Regions from separate parts of the Candidatus Nitrospira allomarina genome, predicted to be linked through region 4. Evidence: riboswitches for the same ligand, from Rfam matches in the RefSeq annotation. Region 4 holds a riboswitch; each other region holds the start of a gene.
What was found. A riboswitch is a leader RNA that binds a small molecule or an ion and turns the genes downstream of it on or off. The one in region 4 is predicted to bind cyclic di-GMP.
Positions count from the first base shown of each region.

Region 1: it holds a riboswitch for cyclic di-GMP, as region 4 does, so the genes downstream of both, PP769_RS04975 (fibronectin type III domain-containing protein) here and PP769_RS08455 (Flp family type IVb pilin) in region 4, are expected to answer to the same signal.
Region 2: it holds a riboswitch for cyclic di-GMP, as region 4 does, so the genes downstream of both, PP769_RS08995 (fibronectin type III domain-containing protein) here and PP769_RS08455 (Flp family type IVb pilin) in region 4, are expected to answer to the same signal.
Region 3: it holds a riboswitch for cyclic di-GMP, as region 4 does, so the genes downstream of both, PP769_RS15790 (sigma-70 family RNA polymerase sigma factor) here and PP769_RS08455 (Flp family type IVb pilin) in region 4, are expected to answer to the same signal.

Region 1 is NZ_CP116967.1:1,137,283-1,141,641, reverse strand. It holds gene PP769_RS04980 (Ig-like domain-containing protein) at 1-1,103, opposite strand, end outside; gene PP769_RS04975 (fibronectin type III domain-containing protein) at 1,027-1,566, opposite strand; cyclic di-GMP riboswitch class I at 1,621-1,697, opposite strand; gene PP769_RS04970 (monovalent cation:proton antiporter family protein) at 2,254-4,251, opposite strand.
Region 2 is NZ_CP116967.1:2,033,387-2,037,745, reverse strand. It holds gene PP769_RS09000 (outer membrane beta-barrel protein) at 1-825, opposite strand, end outside; gene PP769_RS08995 (fibronectin type III domain-containing protein) at 1,473-1,880, opposite strand; cyclic di-GMP riboswitch class I at 1,956-2,045, opposite strand; gene PP769_RS08990 (hypothetical protein) at 2,680-2,934, opposite strand; gene PP769_RS08985 (FG-GAP-like repeat-containing protein) at 3,201-4,359, opposite strand, start outside.
Region 3 is NZ_CP116967.1:3,554,479-3,558,837, forward strand. It holds gene PP769_RS15785 (cell wall hydrolase) at 63-632, shown strand; gene PP769_RS15790 (sigma-70 family RNA polymerase sigma factor) at 633-1,511, opposite strand; cyclic di-GMP riboswitch class I at 1,597-1,687, opposite strand; gene lptG (LPS export ABC transporter permease LptG) at 1,989-3,077, opposite strand; gene PP769_RS15800 (LptF/LptG family permease) at 3,106-4,191, opposite strand.
Region 4 is NZ_CP116967.1:1,913,271-1,917,629, forward strand. It holds gene PP769_RS08445 (prenyltransferase/squalene oxidase repeat-containing protein) at 1-22, opposite strand, end outside; gene PP769_RS08450 (phosphatase PAP2 family protein) at 740-1,750, opposite strand; cyclic di-GMP riboswitch class I at 2,383-2,463, shown strand; gene PP769_RS08455 (Flp family type IVb pilin) at 2,559-2,732, shown strand; gene PP769_RS08460 (Flp family type IVb pilin) at 2,884-3,087, shown strand; gene PP769_RS08465 (TadE/TadG family type IV pilus assembly protein) at 3,335-3,760, shown strand; gene PP769_RS08470 (TadG family pilus assembly protein) at 3,811-4,359, shown strand, end outside.

The sequences.
Region 1 (4,359 bases), 780 kb from region 4:
GGCGCTGAGGGTTGAATAATGACGGAATACATGCTGCCGCTCCCAACCCCGGCGTTACCCCCGAGAGTGATCGTCCCGGCCGGAAAGGCCCGAGCATAGAGGTGAAGGGTCGTATCCGAGGTCACCAGATTCTTGCCCGTATCGGTAAAGCTGTTCAACCATGACGGTTTCGGCGTGAGCCGCACGTCATAGGCCACCGTGACGGACACGGGTTGATTCACCGTAAAGCGGAGGAAGGCCGCCGTTGTGGCCGCTTTATCATTATTCGCCGTTTGAATATACGCCGCGCCCTGTACACTCGTGGGGACCGTGGTAAACGTATAGGCGCGGTCACGATACACCGTCCCCCCGGCGCGAAGACCGGCGGCGGACACGCCATACGCCGACCCAGTAGCGACGGTCAGGTTGGTAATCGCTAATGAGCCCGTGGTTGGATTGGTTGTGGAAATAGTTGTTGGCGGCGTAGTTGGATTGGCGACGGTTCCGGTAACCGGAGCTGAGCTTGTGGTATTGCCTGCCGCATCGCGGGCAATCGCGGTCAATGTATATTGACCGGAAACCAATCCAGTCGTGTCCCATATTTGCGAGAAAGGGAGTGTCGTATCCTCCGCCCCCAGATTGCTCCCATTGAGTCGGAATTGTACACCCACCACTCCAGTATTATCTGTGGCGATGGCCGATACGGTAACGGTGCCACTCAGGGACGTCCCATTTTGGATGCCACTCAAGGCTACCGTGGGAGGCGTGATATCGGGAGCGGGGCCCTCCGCTGGTTGAACGATAACGGAATACATACTGCCACTCCCCCCACCGGCATTACCCCCGAGAGTGATCGTCCCGGCGGGGAAAGCCCGAGCATAGAGGCGGAAGGTCGTATCCGAGGTCACCAGATTCTTGCCCGTATCGGTAAAGCTGCTCAACCACGACGGTTTTGGCGTGAGCCGCACGTCATAAGCTACCGTGACGGACACTGGTTGATTCACCGTAAAGCGGAGGAAAGCCGCTGCCGTGGCCGCTTTATCATTATTAGCCGTTTGGATATAGGCCGCGCCCTGCACACTCGTAGGGACCGTGGTAAAGGTATAGGCGCGGTCGCGATACACCGTCCCCCCCGGCTTGGAGGCCGACGGCGGCCACCAGGTACGTGGCTCCACTGGCAACGGTCAGATTCGAAATACTGAGCGAGGAGGACGGCGGCGGACTCGAGGAACCGGAAGAGGGGGAGGACGGTGCGATATATTTTTTCACCTCGGGGGAGGGAAGACTTTCATTGCCCGAGGCATCGAAAGCCGTAACCGTAAAATAGTGCGTTTTGTCCGTGGGTAAGTTGGTATATTGATGGGTCGTGATCTTCCCGACCGTCGTGGGAACCCCATAAACCCCGGGGTTGGTTCCTCGATAGATCCGATATCCCGCTAAATTGGCCTCTTGATTGGCGGTCCATTGGAGGGTAGCCGAATCACTGGTGGCGGCTTGTGCCCCCTGCGGGAGAAAAAGGAGGCAACTGCCAAGCATACACCACGCTAGACACCTTTTTAGACGACTCGCCGCACGACCATCGGACATGGGATACCTCCTTCGCACACATACAGAGGCCCCATTCCCGCACGTCTCTCTTTCTTCGGTAACCCGGCTATCAGAAATTCTGACCCGTGGCTTTGCGTCCCCACTTCACAATGGGTTTGCTTTTATCGGAAAGAGGCCACTAGTTTACGTTGTGTTATGCCATCTTCGTTCGAATGATCCAAACTCGCTTTTGAGTGAGGAGACACGTGACCAATTACTTCACGGGCTTTTATCGGTGGATCCCCAAAAGCCTTTAGGCATCAACCAGGCAGGGAAGGTTGGAGAATTCTTCTGGCACTTGGCGTCCAATCATGATCGTTCTTGAACGGCACGTTTGCCAGGTCTTCTTCCTTCTCCTTGAGACGTGCGCAAGGCGTGAAGGCTCAAAGCTTACTTGACGAGGCCCTCTGGTTTGGAATACGAAAAGATCCATTCGCGAAGCTTTCCTTCACCGAAAGCCCAGACGACATCGCATCCCCTTCCAGGACCCACCTGGGATGCAGGGTTTCTCCAGCATGGAGCCCTCATGGCAGGCAAGCCTGATTCCAAGAGCTTTAAAAGATCACCCCAGCGACGTTCTACACCTGAAGAAGATAAGCCATAATCATTGGGTGGAACGATTTTGTAGAGGAATCGACCATACGGGCTTACCCGCCGTCCAAATAGGCCCGGGCAAGACCAAGCCTTTTACATTTTGACATCCACGAGCAAGGCGATGGCCTTACGGATTTGCTCACGCGCACCAAGAAGGACGAGGACATCACCTGGCTCCAGAATCGTTTCGTGAGAAGGATTGGATTGCGTCACGCCATCCCGTGTAATCGCAATCACCGAAGCGCCTGTCCGTCCATGGATATGCAACTGCGTCAATGGTTTCCCCAACGCGGGAGAATCGTTTTCCACCCGACAGGTATCGACTTGCACATCAGCCAATGTCCCAGCACGCAGATGGTGTGCTAACTCAGGGAGCTCCCCTCTCCGGAGTAGGAGATACCCTTCCCGACGAATTTGTTCAACTTTATCTTGAATCCTGTTCTTCGGCGTCTGATAGGTACGCAGAACCAAGGCAAAAATTTCAATTGATGTTTCGAATTCTTCCGGCACGACATCATTGGCTCCTAGTTCTTGAAGGTCCTGCAATTCCTTTAAATATCGTGTTCGTACGACAATATGAAGATTGGGATTCAGTTGTCGTGCTTGTTGAACAATTCGGCGCGCGCCAAAAGGGTCAGAGGTAGCCACCACGAGTACTCGCGCCAATAAGATGCCGGCTTGAGTCAACACTCTGGGATTCGTCCCATCCCCATAGAGCATGGTGCCCCGTCCCTTTTTTTGATCAGCCTGCACGACATCAGGATTGACGTCCAGCACCACAAATGGAATCTCCATATCACTTAAAACCCTGGCAAGATTCCGGCCATTTAAGCCATAACCCACGATAATGACATGGTCTTTGACTTTAATCTTGATACTTTGCCGCACATTGACCTGACGTCGAGGGAACCAATGTTTTAGGCGGTCAAGAGCCTCAGTTCGTCTAGCCAGGCGGGGAGCCCATTGAATCAAAAATGGCGTAATTGTCATGGACAACACCGATACTGCAAGAAATATATTATAGGCATGGGTATTCAATAATCCTTCTCCCTGCCCCACCCGGGCCAGGATAAAGGCAAACTCTCCCACCTGCGCTAATGCCACCCCCGTTAATAATGCAGTAGAAACGGGAACTCCAGCAAGGAATACCGCTCCGGTTCCTGTGAGGAACTTGCCTAACACGACAAGCACCAATAATCCCATCACCAAAATGGGAAATTCCGCGATGACCGAGGGATTCATTAACATCCCCACTGAGACAAAAAATAAACTATTAAAACTATCCCGAAAAGGAATGACTTCGGCCAGTGCCTGATGACTATATTCCGATTCAGAAATCACTAGCCCCGCGATAAATGCGCCTAGAGCCAATGACAATCCCGCGAGGGAAGTCAACCAAGCCGTTCCCAGCCCCAATACAATAATCGACAGGAGAAATAACTCTCGACTTCGAGTCCCCACAATAAGATGAAGAACATGAGGGACAAGAACCCGAGCAGCCAACACGATCAACCCCACAACCAAAACGGATTTCACGAGCGTTTCGACAATGACCCCGGTCTCCCCTTGGGAACCCGTTCCCAGTACCGGAGTCAGTAAAATCATAGCCACAACGGCTAGATCCTGAAAAATAAGAATCGCCATGGTCGCTTGCCCATGCAACGCATCCATTTCTCCTCGATCTCCCAGAATCTTAAGGACAATGGCGGTGCTGCTCAACGACAACAACAGTCCCCAGAAAACCGATTCTTCCCATGATCGACCCAGAAACCAACCCCCAAGTGCTACAACACTCAGCATACTTAAAATTTGCAGGGGACCTCCAACCCATAAGAGCCTTCTGGAAGCCCGTATTCGCGAAAGAGAAGTTTCCAAGCCTATGGTAAATAGCAACAATACCACACCGATTTCGGCGAGAGTTTCGACTTGGTGTAGATCGGAAATGAGGTTCAGGCCGTAAGGCCCCACTAAGGTGCCAGAAACTAAAAATCCCGCAACTGCCGGTAGCCGGAGTTTTTGAAAAACAAAAACAACCAGAACAGAAATAGAAAAAATAATGAGGACATCCCGTAGGATGTGGACTTCACTCATCTTTTGGGGGTGCGGCTCTGGGCAATGACTCCCATGCAGGGTATTTCCAGCAATATACGAGAACAGGATAAAGGAGACGGGGATGATCTCAAGAACCCATCATCCCTC
Region 2 (4,359 bases), 120 kb from region 4:
CGTATTATAATCATTGTTCACTATTCGAACGCCAAGAAGAGCCCGGGTTGAGGGGGTTACCCTTACAAACACACTCAGATTGGCACCAGCCCGGGTCCGGTCACGCGGGGCAGCCTGCCCATTGTTGGTGTAATTTAAATCATCGAAATTCGTGCGAAGACGGATACCAGCCTTTTGTCCCGTGAATTCAATCTGGCCTAAAAACTGATTCACATTCCATTTGGTAATATCCCTTTGTTGGGTATCCACTTCCGACCCTCTCGGATCAAACCCTTCTAAATGTCCTCCCTGTAAGTCTATGGCTAGACCACCCGGATAATTCAAACTGACGTGGCCAAGAGCATCTTGGGCCAAGGCATTATTTTCAGTAAATTTTGCGTAGAGAAATTGGGCAGCACGATAGTCAAGAAGGACAGAGTGCTTACCTCCGCCAAACGGCATGAACGCCTGAATTCCAGGCGCGACGGTCGTAAGAAAGTCACTTTTCGTATTTGTGTCTCTCTTAAACACATTGTCGGTATACACTTCCGATACGCCTAAAAACGGGCGGAGTAGGACCGGACCGGCTTTGATACCATCCCCTAAACCATTTCCCGTCATATATTCACGAAAAAGCCCCCCCCGATTCTGAATAGGCCGATGAGACCCGGTAAAATAAAATAGTCCCATATCAGAAAAAGATTGAGCCTGTCCCCCGACCGGGGAAAATATCTCACAGGCAACGAGAACAGTCAGAATAACAGCAAATGGCCGTTTCCGCTCACGCATTGTGGCAAATGGGGAAAGACGCACCGCTCTTATTTTTCGCCATACGGAATTAATCATTACATCTACCTTATTATCTTCAATTCGATGGAAGTGCGGGGGGGTGGAGTCAGAAGAATACTCTATAGTTTTGGGCATGACCAACTCTTAGATATGGTGCCCTCATCAGTCTGTTAAGTCAATTGCAAGATGAGTTCCCTGATGAGGGATGGACCCTACCATAGGAACCCGCACAAGAAACAGTCCTTCTGGCTTCAGTATAAGTGAAGTATAAGGTTTTTTTCGTAAACTGTTTTTCTAGATGGGGATGAATACCAAAATTACAAGATAAAGTCGATCAAGGTGGGGAAAACAAATAAAACTCTACCGGAAGACTTCAGTTTTAGTTAAAGGGATCATACAGGACTTCATGTAAATTTCTTGAGGTCAGTTACTAAAATCTCGACGGAGTGGGACTTGAGAAATGAGACTTCAGGTCATCGACCCTGTCCTCATATCCATTATTTAACGAACGCCGGAGAAGAATTCTTTATAAACAGGACATTTGCAGAACATCCTCGTTCTGCAAATGTCCTTAGAGGTAGGGAGACTTCATTATCACGGAGCCCGCTTCATAAATCCCGGGTGAAAACGGCTTACGACATTTCCGTTGATGCAACCCATCCAAATACAATCTATTTGTAACTATTTTTCCCAGAAAACGAATCTCAATAAACCTTTACATCCTTTGGAGGAGCAGGACGCGCATTAACGATAGGCAAGGTAACACTCACCTGATTTGAAAACGGGCTTTCAATTTTACGAGCCCGGTCGTAAGCTTTTACCGCAAAATAATAGGTTTGACCGGGAGTCAGGCTTGTCACCGTATAAATGGCCTGAGCTCCGACATCTTGAGTCTCCGAATAAGTGCCGCTTGAAGTCCCGTAGGCGACAATGAATCCACCATATTCTGCGGAAGGAGGATTCCAGGCTAGGGTGACTTCTCCCGCCAGTGCATTGGAGGAAAAAAGACAGAGAAAAAGAACAATGGTCCATAATGACCTAAATACGGATCGAAAGGAATGGGTATGGGTATGGGGGTAGGTAATTTGAGAGAAACCTTGATCGTGTGACATACGAGATCTCCTTTATGCATGTGAATCATGCCGAGCGAAGCCACTCCGCTCATGTCAAGGAGACTCTGTGGCTTGCCTGGCAACCTGGCAACCCTATCTCAAACTCCGAGACGTAGGCCCATAGCTTTGCGTCCCACCCTTTCAGATGGTTTGCTTTTTTTCAGGATACAACCGTTTTTAATTCTGGATGTTTCATCGGAATCTTTGCCAGATCCTTGAATCCTGGGAAAGAAAATTTCCTATTTCTCAAGAATTCATGAAGACTGCCAAACCTTAATTACAATAAAACAAGAATAGTCGTAGAAAAATGAACCCATGATTCATGAATTAATCTTACGATTAAACAGACGCAATGTGTTAACGAACATCTAATCTGAAGGTCCTACATCTGAAGCACAGGAAACCTGGGCAATCCCCCAAAGCCCCCTTGTCAGGAAAATCGGCCTCACATAAGTCGTTCCCTATGGAATCAGTAAAGTAACCCAAGCTCTCTGCTCAGGAGGCCAACACGGGCGTACGATTTCTAATATCAACAGGTCTGTTTATGTTTTCCCCGTGATTTAATCAATATAAAGTTTGCGTGCGAGGCAAACGCTCTTAAAGAGATTGCAGAGGATCACTGCTAACGCATCATTGTGATCAGAAGTGGCATCAAGTATTCAACCGGAGGAGGCGCGCTCTACCGCATCGATGAGTTTCAAACGCCCTATATTCTTCTTTTCAACTTTTTGATGAGGGAGTGCAGATAATGCTTTAAAACCTAGGGAATGGCTAAATTCATTGCAATAAAGGTAGTTTCTTACCATCCAACTAATTGCGAAAACACAAGATAGATCCAGGCGGCACCAAAGATATAGGTGATTTCTTTTTCACCAATCCGTTCATAGAACAGACGATATCCCAAAATCGGCACAATGGCTAAGATCAGGGCAGAAAAAAAATGCCCAACCACATCGCCTATGATGGCCCCAATCTCGGAATGCCCAGGTACCGCAAGGAAGATGCTACCCGCAAGCATTGCTGCCCACCACCATTTCACATTGGCCGTCAGCATATCCATGCCTACATATAAGGGAAAAGGTTTGTCATCACCAGATCATGCCTTCCAATTGGACTAATCTCAACAAATGGCTCGAAATAATTTGACCGCCTTAAAACCATGCACTCGGAAACAATAACTTTCCATTAGGAAAAGCCAGATTCCAGCATCGGGGTGACAACTAAGACAACGACCAGTGCTTTTAATTCCAAACCATCCCTTAAACTCCATTTCTGTATGTTGGGTAAAACAACAGGTTGGAAATTTCATTTAAACCTTGCCTAATGTTGAATTTTCCAATTGATCGAAGTACTACCCGGAAAGCCAATCGACATGACAGTAAGCCCATTCATCATCCACACCGCCACCGTACCCGTCTGCTTGTTACGCCAAATTATATCTGCGCGCCCATCCCCATTGACATCACTGGTGCTAGCAATCTCCCATCCCTGAGGCACCACGCCAAAAAACCCAGGAGAACTGAGAGTCACCCCATTCATCAACCAAATTGCAACCTCCCCGTTACTCGTTTTACGCCAAACCAAATCCCCCATCCCGTCATCATTTACATCACCCACCCCTGCAATTTGCCAATCCGTGGAGACCCCTCCGGTGAAACCAATTGACAGGACCGTGAGTCCTTGCATTAGCCACACTTCCACTACGCCGGTCAGGTTATTCCGCCATATAAGATCCGCTTTTCCATCGGCATTCATATCTCCCGTTCCCGCTATTTGCCACTCCAACGGTACGGCGCCCAAATGGCCGGAAGAAGCAATCGTGGAGCCGCTCATTAACCAAATCGTCACTTCCCCACTACTTGTGTTGCGCCAAACGAGGTCCGCCCTCCCGTCGCCGTTGACATCACCCACACTCGCGATTTGCCAATCCACAGAGACGCTACCTGGAAAACCCACCGACATGACAGTGAGACCATTCATCAGCCACACCGCAACCGTTCCTGTATCGCTGTGACGCCAGATAACATCTGCTTTCCCATCCTCATTGACATCTCCAGTACCGGCAACCTGCCACTTCGACGACACCACCCCCAATAAACCGGAGGAAGCAATCGTAGAACCGTTCATCAACCAAATCGCGACAGCCCACGTGCTCGTGTTGCGCCAAACGAGGTCTGCCTTCTCGTCACCATTAACATCATTCCGAGTTGGGAAACTCACGCCAGCCTCAAATATCCATCCTAAATCTTGCAACAGAGGTTGAGCTAACCCGAGATCATGAATCGCCCTTCCGGAAGCTATTCCTGGCTCCATAAGCTGATCAGGCTTAATCGTATTCGTGAAATGAGACACCGATGAACCTAATTGAGCCGGGTTTGGAGCATACATCTGAACATGAGTATCCGTCCGTCCGGCCGTCAGGGTTTCGGAGCCGCCTTGAAGATTGCCACCAACAAAATGAAGATTCGGGTTCGCCACA
Region 3 (4,359 bases), 1.6 Mb from region 4:
TCTAAACAAAAACAACGAGAGAAAACTCTAAACCCATCAAGACTTAAAGGGATAAGGATAAAATGAAACGAAACCAAACACTATTGTCTTGTATCATTATCATCGGTATACAGACCTTCTCCATATGCTTACTCCCCGTCTCGCCAACTCCTGTAAATTCTGCCGATATCGCATTAGTTCTTTCGTCTTCTTCGCCTGTATCGCCATTGCCTCTGGAAATAATCCCTTCGCAGGAATCTCGCCACAGCGACGATACATTAGCCGCCCTAACCATCTATCTGGAAGCCGGTGGTGAAAGTTTTGCTGGAAAGTTAGCTGTCGCGGCCGTGATTCGGAACCGAATGGCTCTCAAATACCACAGCGATGGCACGGTCAAGGGCACGGTTCTTCGGGCCAAACAGTTTGAACCATGGATGGGACGAAATCCAGAGGAAGTGCAATTCGATCAAACCAATCGAATCATGCAAGATAGTTTATTAGCCTGGATGCTTGTACAAGACGGGCGAAAGGTGGTGGATGGGGCTGTACTGTTTTATAATCCCCAACTGGTCCAGACTCCCCGGTGGGCTCAGGTCAACCGTAAAGTGGCAAAAATTGGCGGACACGAATTCTTTAATAAGCACACCATTTAATTAGTCGCGAACAACAGGCGTTTTTCGCAAATTCCTGGGTCGAGGCGCCCGGGATTCCCCATCCTCAATACGTTTCAACTCTATGCGGAGGTGTCGAATGGCACCGGAATGCACCCGACAGACCCCAGACTCGGTCAGACCCATTTGCCGCCCAATTTCTTTCATCGTCAATCCGGCATGATAATACGATTGAAGCACCTCTTGCTGGCGGGCCGATAATGTCTGTAGGGCCGCTGACAATGCCGCTTTCATTTCTGCATCCGCACAAGCCACAAAAGGGTCCAGATGGTTAACATCCGGCAAAACATCACGGAGGGTACATTCATCTTCTCCCTGCCCAACCGGCTCATCCAGACTAATTAAACGAGGATCACACCCGCCCACTCCTTCTACTTCTTCAATGGGTACGCCCAACAGGGTGGCCAATTCCTGTGTGGTCGGTGGCATCCCATTTTTCTGAAGATGCTCTTCAACTTTTTGTCGCACTTGATCTCGGCGAGATCGCACAGACCGAGGAACCCAATCCATCGACCGAATTTCATCTAACATCATCCCACGAATGCGATATTCGGCAAATGTGCGAAATTTAATATCGCGTGTTGGATCATAGCGCTTCAACGCCGACAACAGCCCCATAGCCCCTGCGCTGGTCAAATCCTCGACATCCAGGGAAAAGGGATTCCTGAATGCCATAATTCCAGCCATCCGACGAATCGTCGGGAGAAACTCTAATAAAATCCGGGTAACATGTTCCTGATCGAGCTGGACCTGTGCTTCCGTATGTTCTGCATTTTTCGGACTAACCGAACCGAGGTGAGACGAGCCGAGTTCTTTAATACCAACTGCTGTCTTTGTGAAAGATTGTGCGTCTTCGTTCATGTTTTGGCCTTTCCAGGGTGACCAAAAAAAGCGCCCAATTCCAGGGAATGGGCGCATGAACGAACGCATGGATCCACCAACACAGTTCGGTAACCAGACGAACCCTGAAACACCAACGTTCTCAGGGTTTCTTGGCTTTGCGCCCTACCCTCACGGATAGTTTGCCCTTGTCACCTGTTGAATTCGTTATTCGATAATTACAACCTCATATAAGTGATGGGTTTTTGAGGTTCCCCGATTAGCGGTCTGCCTTGGATCCCCGGTTTCTCTCCTATTCATCGACCTCTATCTCTATGGAAATGTTATCGGATCCGAGTCAGGGGGAATTAAGAAAATCCCTTGCGTGTTTATGAGAAAACTTGACAAGTTCATACATCGCACAGCATCAAAGACCAACACGAATGGTGAATAGGAACGGATGATCAAAAGCCCAATCACACATTCTTTCCAATGCTCTTCATGACAATCGTGGAACCCTCATTTTAGCCTTAAAAAAAGATTAATCCCGATGATCAAAAACATGGCTGTGGCAATCCAACTGCCAATGATCGGTAATACCGCTCCATTTCGTCCTAAGACAATGCCGACCGAATGTGCAGCCCAGAAAAAAAACCCAATTGCCAGAGTTTGCCCAAGCCCTTTTGCTATTCCAACCTCACGCACACCACTTCCGCGGAGACTCACCGAGATCCCTAACAGTATCATCACCAGAGGAACGAGAGAGTATGCAATTCGAGACCAATAATCAGTTAAAAAACGATGAGGACTATGACCATCTTCTATCAACCTTTGAATATAGTCATGCAATTGATACAAGGACATATGCTCTGGAGACTGAGCTAGCCAATTCTGAAAATCATCAGCCGTGAGAGAGAGAGGCAACGACTGCCGTGGCAGACTATTCACTTGCATACGTTCTTCATCCTGAAATGTTCGCTCAATTGCATGCTCCATTATCCATTCCTCACCAACAAATGTTGCCCATTTCCCTTCAAGAATGCCTTTGAGACTGAAGCGATCGTCAAGCGTGTACTGGTGAATACCATTCAACCGAAACCCATCTTCTGTCACTGAATCAATCCGCATAAGGTGATTGCGTCCCACCCGAAGCCACAGACGTTCTGGAGTAAGTAAAAGGGGTTCTGGTTTATTTTGGATTAAGACCGATTGAACAAATTCAGCTTTAATATTGGCCAGAGGAATCAACACGGCCGTTAAACTCAGACCCACGACACTCACAAGCCCGCCAAAGATAAAAAAGGGAATGGCAATTTGATAAAAACTTAACCCACAACTGCGCATCGCCGTGATTTCACGAGTCCGATTAAGCCCACAAACCGTCAAAATTGACGCCATTAGAGCCGCCAGCGGGGCTAAGAGAAAAGCAATTTCGGGAATTCGATAGACAAAAAAGCTGAAAATAACGGTTAGGTCTGCATCATATTTCAAAAACTTTCTCAATTTTTCAAAAAAATCCACAACCAGATAAATCGTCAGCACGGTCACAAGACACATTAGGAAGACGCGGCTGAACTTCCCAAACACATACCAAGAAATTTTTTTCATGATCTAACTTGCTTGAAAGGATTCTGGATCATTGTTTTCCAGCTTGAAATAGCAGGAATCCTGTGAAGCAGGCTAGGATAATGTTAGGCATCCACGCACCAAAAAACGGAGAGATCACCAAAGTCGTCACGAGAAACTCTCCCAACACATTTAATAAATAAAATCCGATAACCACGCCAACCCCAATCGCAAACCCTCCGGCTTTCCCGGACCGCTTCGACACAATCCCCACCGGGACGCCCAATAACCCCAGCACAAAGGTGGCAACGGGAAAGGCGGTGTCTTTATGAAACTCTACTAATCGACGAAGGGCTCCAGCGTCCGTTCCACCTGATTCCTCCAATTGCTGAGTGAGATTTTGGTAGGTTTTCCGTTTTGTCTTATCTTTCACCGAGGTAAAAGGCGAAGATAGCCAAAAATCATAGGTATCAAAGGTGACCCGATGAAAACTATTGGCATCGTTGGGGATTTGATGAATTGCTCCCTTAAACAATCGAATGCCAAACTGCTGACGTTCGCTCTGTTTCAACATGTGAAAATTCTCCGCCACAATTATCAAGGGTTGTTCCGGATTGCGTTGGTCCGAAATAAAGATTCCCTTACCCCCAGAAGCATTCTCCGAGTGTGGCACATACACCATGAGTCCGGGGATCGGCTCATTAAACACCCCCGAATCAACCGCAAGAGTCAACTCATCTTCAATGACGCTCAGAGCCAAAGTCTTCAATGACACATTGGCCCACGGCTGGCCCCATTGGGAAAGATATACCGTTAAGAGGAATACGATGCCGGAAAAGACCACTACAGGAAGGTTGATTCGCCAGAAACTGACCCCGGCAGCTCGTATGGCAATGACCTCATTGTCAAACGATAGGCGATTAAATGCCGAAATTGAGGCAATCAAGCAGGCAATCGGTAGGGTTAGAACTAAAAAGGAAGGAAGCAAATGCAATACAATAGACCCCAAAGCCGCCAAGCTAATTCCTCGAGATACCACTAAATCCACCAGCCGTAGCATTTCCTTGGTAAAAATGATGAAACACAATCCGGTCAGACTGGTCAAAAATGGGCGAAGCAACTCAAAAAAAATGTACCGATCGAGAAGTCTGATCAAGGTCTTGGACAATTCAAATAAATAGAAAGTGATGATATATGTCGGCTAAGTAGCATGGCCCCTATGCTCATTTTCAATCAAATATCCGGAATAATTAGCTTACAGGCGAATAGTAGGGAATGAATTTCTCCGTGTCATTTATTGACAGATTCTGCAAACTGTGCTACA
Region 4 (4,359 bases):
GGTGAGAGAGAGAGATGCTCACGCGTCCGTCGTCCGCCTGTTGTGAAGCTAAATATGCCCTTCCTCGGTTACAGCTTTCATGATCGAATTCATATGCGGACATTGAGATAATGGCCCAGGCGGTTGCGTCCGGCCGTGCCTCTTCTCCGGAATGATATGGAAATCCCCCATTTGGTTTTTGCCATGATTGGAGAAGCTCAAGAGCATGACGAAATTGTATTTGAATCATAAGAGAAAAATTTAGGTTTCCGTGCAATTCGATTAAGGTTTGATATTCCATGTTGTTCGGTTTAAATCGCGGAAACCTTAAGAAATTACAGATTTTACTTTGGTCATACCCTTACCTCCCTTCCGTCATTCCCGCTGGTAGTTAGCGTAAACCCATCCGAAGAATTCCATAGATGGATTCCGGGTAATAATGTCGAGCAGACCGTGAAAGGATGGTAATAATAGTACTCGTCGGAAAGTGGGATGAACAAAGCATAAACCGACAAATGCGGCTCATGCCTGCCGTCTCCTTTCGTCATGCGTCTTTCGGGTTACGACTGCAGACAGCCTAACCCGGCCTACGCAACTCTGCAGCCGCGCAGAGTCTCGCGTTTATTAAGGATAGGTCAGATTAGCAATGGGGTTCCCGACAATATGTCCTCCAGATGGATTCCGATGCAAATGCAAGGGAAAGACGAGAGTCGGAGGGAGAATTGGTGCGGTGGCATGCAAAAGGGGAACGGACTAAGGCTTACGGGTGTAACCCCGGCATGTCTGTGGAACATTTACTGAACGCCATCTCCTGTTCGGGAGCGACAAATACTCCGTCAGCCTGGATTTCCTTTCCAGGCACAACCTGCCTTGCCACGTAAATGATGCAGGCGGCAGTCAATACACCACCGAATACGTCGATCAGGTGATGCCCTCCATGGATAAGCACTCCTGGAAGGACGAACAGATTGATGACGATCAGTATGGGAAACCACCAGCGAGTGGTGCGTGCTGCATACATAGCCAAAACGGCCATGATCGTGTGATACGAGGGAAAAGCCACCAGGCCTTCCATATCCTTTGGAGAAATGAATTTTGGTCCTTCAGCCCCTAGACGCAATAGTTCGGCACCATAGGACGAGCCAACAAGCGGTCTCGCCGCCTGCTCAATTGTGCCGGAAATATCATAGAGCACGCTGGTGCCAAATGCCGGAAACAGCGCCCAAAATCCAAGGGTTGCCAGACCTGAAGCGGTAATTGAAAGGATGAAGACATGGAGTTCTTTTTGCTTGCCTCCAAATCCTAAAATAATAAAAAGTAATGCCATTTGCGGGATGGAAGATAAATAAGCATAACGCGTCAATTCATTAAACAATGGATGGCGACCGGCAAATTGAACAATGTCTGGCCATGAATACCCGAACCAAGCATCGATTTGGACCAGAAACGGATCAATGGGTTCTCGCCAAAGCGGGAGCAACAGATAACCGAAAACTGATAGCACAATTGTAAACAGAAGAAGCATGCCAGTGGCCATCAGTGTCATGGAGATACGCTCACTACGCCCGCTTGAACGATAGAACAGTCCCACAGTAATGATGAAAATTCCCAAGGCAAAAAATAGGGTATAGGAAAACCAATCAAAGCCAATTTTGCGCACAAGAATCACGGCAAGGTCGAAGATCGCGAGCACGAAAATGGTATTGCGTAAAAATCGTTCAACCGGCCATAGAAAGGGTTTTCCAAGAGTCAAGTTTCCCAGTCTCATCATTTATTTCCCTCGGTTCTGAATTTGGTCACTGGTGTGCGGATACAGAGCGCCCTGGTAAATAGAACCTATAAAAAATTCCAACTGATCTAACCCCATCGTTCAATGGGGTGTTCATTGTTGGAGTTAAAGTAAGAAAGGGCATTGGAAATGGCCCGGATATTATAGACTGGGCAATCGTGAAGGTGCCTTGAAGTCTTCGATCGAAGGTCTTTTCGGGATATTTCGTTGTTATCTTGAAAATGTGTCAAAGTTTCCTTTGTGAAAAATCCTCATTCATCACCTTGACCAAAGAGAGGAGGCAGCAATCGCTCTTCACATTCCGTTTGAAGTTTCACGGAGAATTTCTCCAATTTCCATTAGTCTCACTCCTCACGTTTCCTCAGGTGCATTCCATCCAAAAATTTAAGCTGTTCTGGACAATTTCGATCTCCTTGGTCAACAAAGGGAGGTAAACCATTGTACCGGTAAACAATATGAAACATATTCAACAAAAAACCATCGGCAAGTTTTCCCTGAAGAGGTCGATAATGAAGCATGAAAACAAAGAGTCACAGAATACGAAATGGAAAATTTTCTTGGGTCTATGAGCATTTATTCATGACCATGAAACATGGATTCGGTCGGGTGCCCCTTCCCGATAAGGGCGAACACGTCGAAATGCGTGGGCGCAAAACCACGGGTCAGGGTTGGTCCCTGATAGCCGGGTTGCCGAAGGCACGGAGAGCCAAGGGGCAACGTCTGCGTCAGAATTTTCCGGGCAGTCTGGCGTAACGAAAGTATTTACCTTCGCCCGTTAAGGAGATGCGCTATGGTTAACCAAGTAATGCGTTTCGTGAATGATGATGAGGGAGCCACCGCGATTGAGTACGGTTTGTTAGCTGCTTTGATTGCCGCAGTGATTGTCACGGCCGTGACTGCTGTAGGGACTGCGCTCAGCGGTACCTTTACTACGATTTCTACCAGTGTTGCGGCTCCGAGCTAAGTGAGACCTCCTTCCCGCAGTTGATGATTAGAAGTGCCGTTCCCGATAGAAGTTTATCGGGGCGGTACTTCGGCGGGAAGCCGCCTCTGAATGGCGGCGCAGTTTTGAGAGGTGACGCGAAGGTCAGGTAAAGGATAGGGAGGCCAGCATCATGCAGACAATTCTCCTGAATCATTGTCATCAATGGGTAAAAAACTTCCTCGTTGATGAAGAAGGTGCCACGGCAATTGAATACGCACTCTTGGCCTCACTGATCGGTGCCACGGCATTGAGTGCTCAAGCAGCTTTGGGAAATGCGGTTGGGAACATGTATACGCAAGTCATGGGTGTCATCGCGGGGGCCTTGGGGAGTTAGCGGGATACTGATAAAGACTGTTCTCAATGGTATCGAAGGGGTACTCACCAAAAAAAATTGCTCAAGTCTTTTAACTGACGCATTTAGATGTCCTAGCGTTCCCGCATTTTTCTATACCATGGTCCGTACCATACCGGACTTGTGATGCATCCGATCTATATCTAACGGTAGTGTCAGTGGAATTTGACGGTATGGCCTGATCGCTGCCCTCCAATCCATTTAGATAGCCGAATGGGAACAAAGAGGCATGAGTGAGCACCGAATCAAACAAGTACTAAAGCTGAGACAATCCGAGCGTGGCTCGACGGCGGTAGAGTTTGCTCTCATTCTACCGATTCTTGCGTCACTTGCATTTGGAGCGATCGATTTTGGGCGCATGTTGTGGTTTAAGGAAGTTTTGGTGAATGCGACCCGTGTGGGAGCGCGCCAGGGGACATTATTTGCTTCGGGCAATGGCCAGGCAGAAATTGAAGCAGCCATCACGGCTTCTCTTGCAGCGGGAGGGGTGGATCCATCAGGGCTCTCGGTGGTGGTTAATGGGGTCGGAAGCCCACAGGGACAGCCGTTAAATGTGGTGTCTACCATCCCCTGGAATTATTTTGTCATCGATAAACTCATTCCTGCGATTTCGACTCCCAACCTACAAGCCTCTGTAACCATGATGATGGAATAAGGCGAGGTGGAATGTCTTGTTCAAATCTTCAATGTAACGGAGAAGCGAATATGTGGAAAAAACAACGTTGGTCCATTGTCTCACCGCTCTTGAACCAACGGGGCGTCGCGGCAATCAATGGGGCGTTTATGGCGGTCGCAATGGGCATCATGGCAGGTGTGACGATTGATGTCGGGCATGCCTTGCTCACACAAAATGAATTGCACAATGCCTCGGATGCCGCCGCGCTGGCCGCTGCGAGACAATTGGGTGTGACCTATCTTACCTTGACCATCGCAGAGCAGCAGGACATGGGACGGGCACTCACTGGCAATGAACAATCACAAGTAACTGCTCAGGCGACTGCTGCGGCATTTGCCAACAGTGCTTCAGATGTCAGTAACTTGTCTCTTTCGCAGGGAGATGTTGAGTTTGGGATATGGGATTTCAATGCGCAGACGTTCAACCCAACGGTGAACCGGCCGAATGCCATTCGCGCGACTGTCCGACGTGATGGTGCGGCCAATGGTGCGATATCGACATTTTTTGCCGGTATGTTAGGTATGAGTACTATGAATATTTCCACCAGTTCGATTGCTGCATTAGGGACTTCAGGAGGA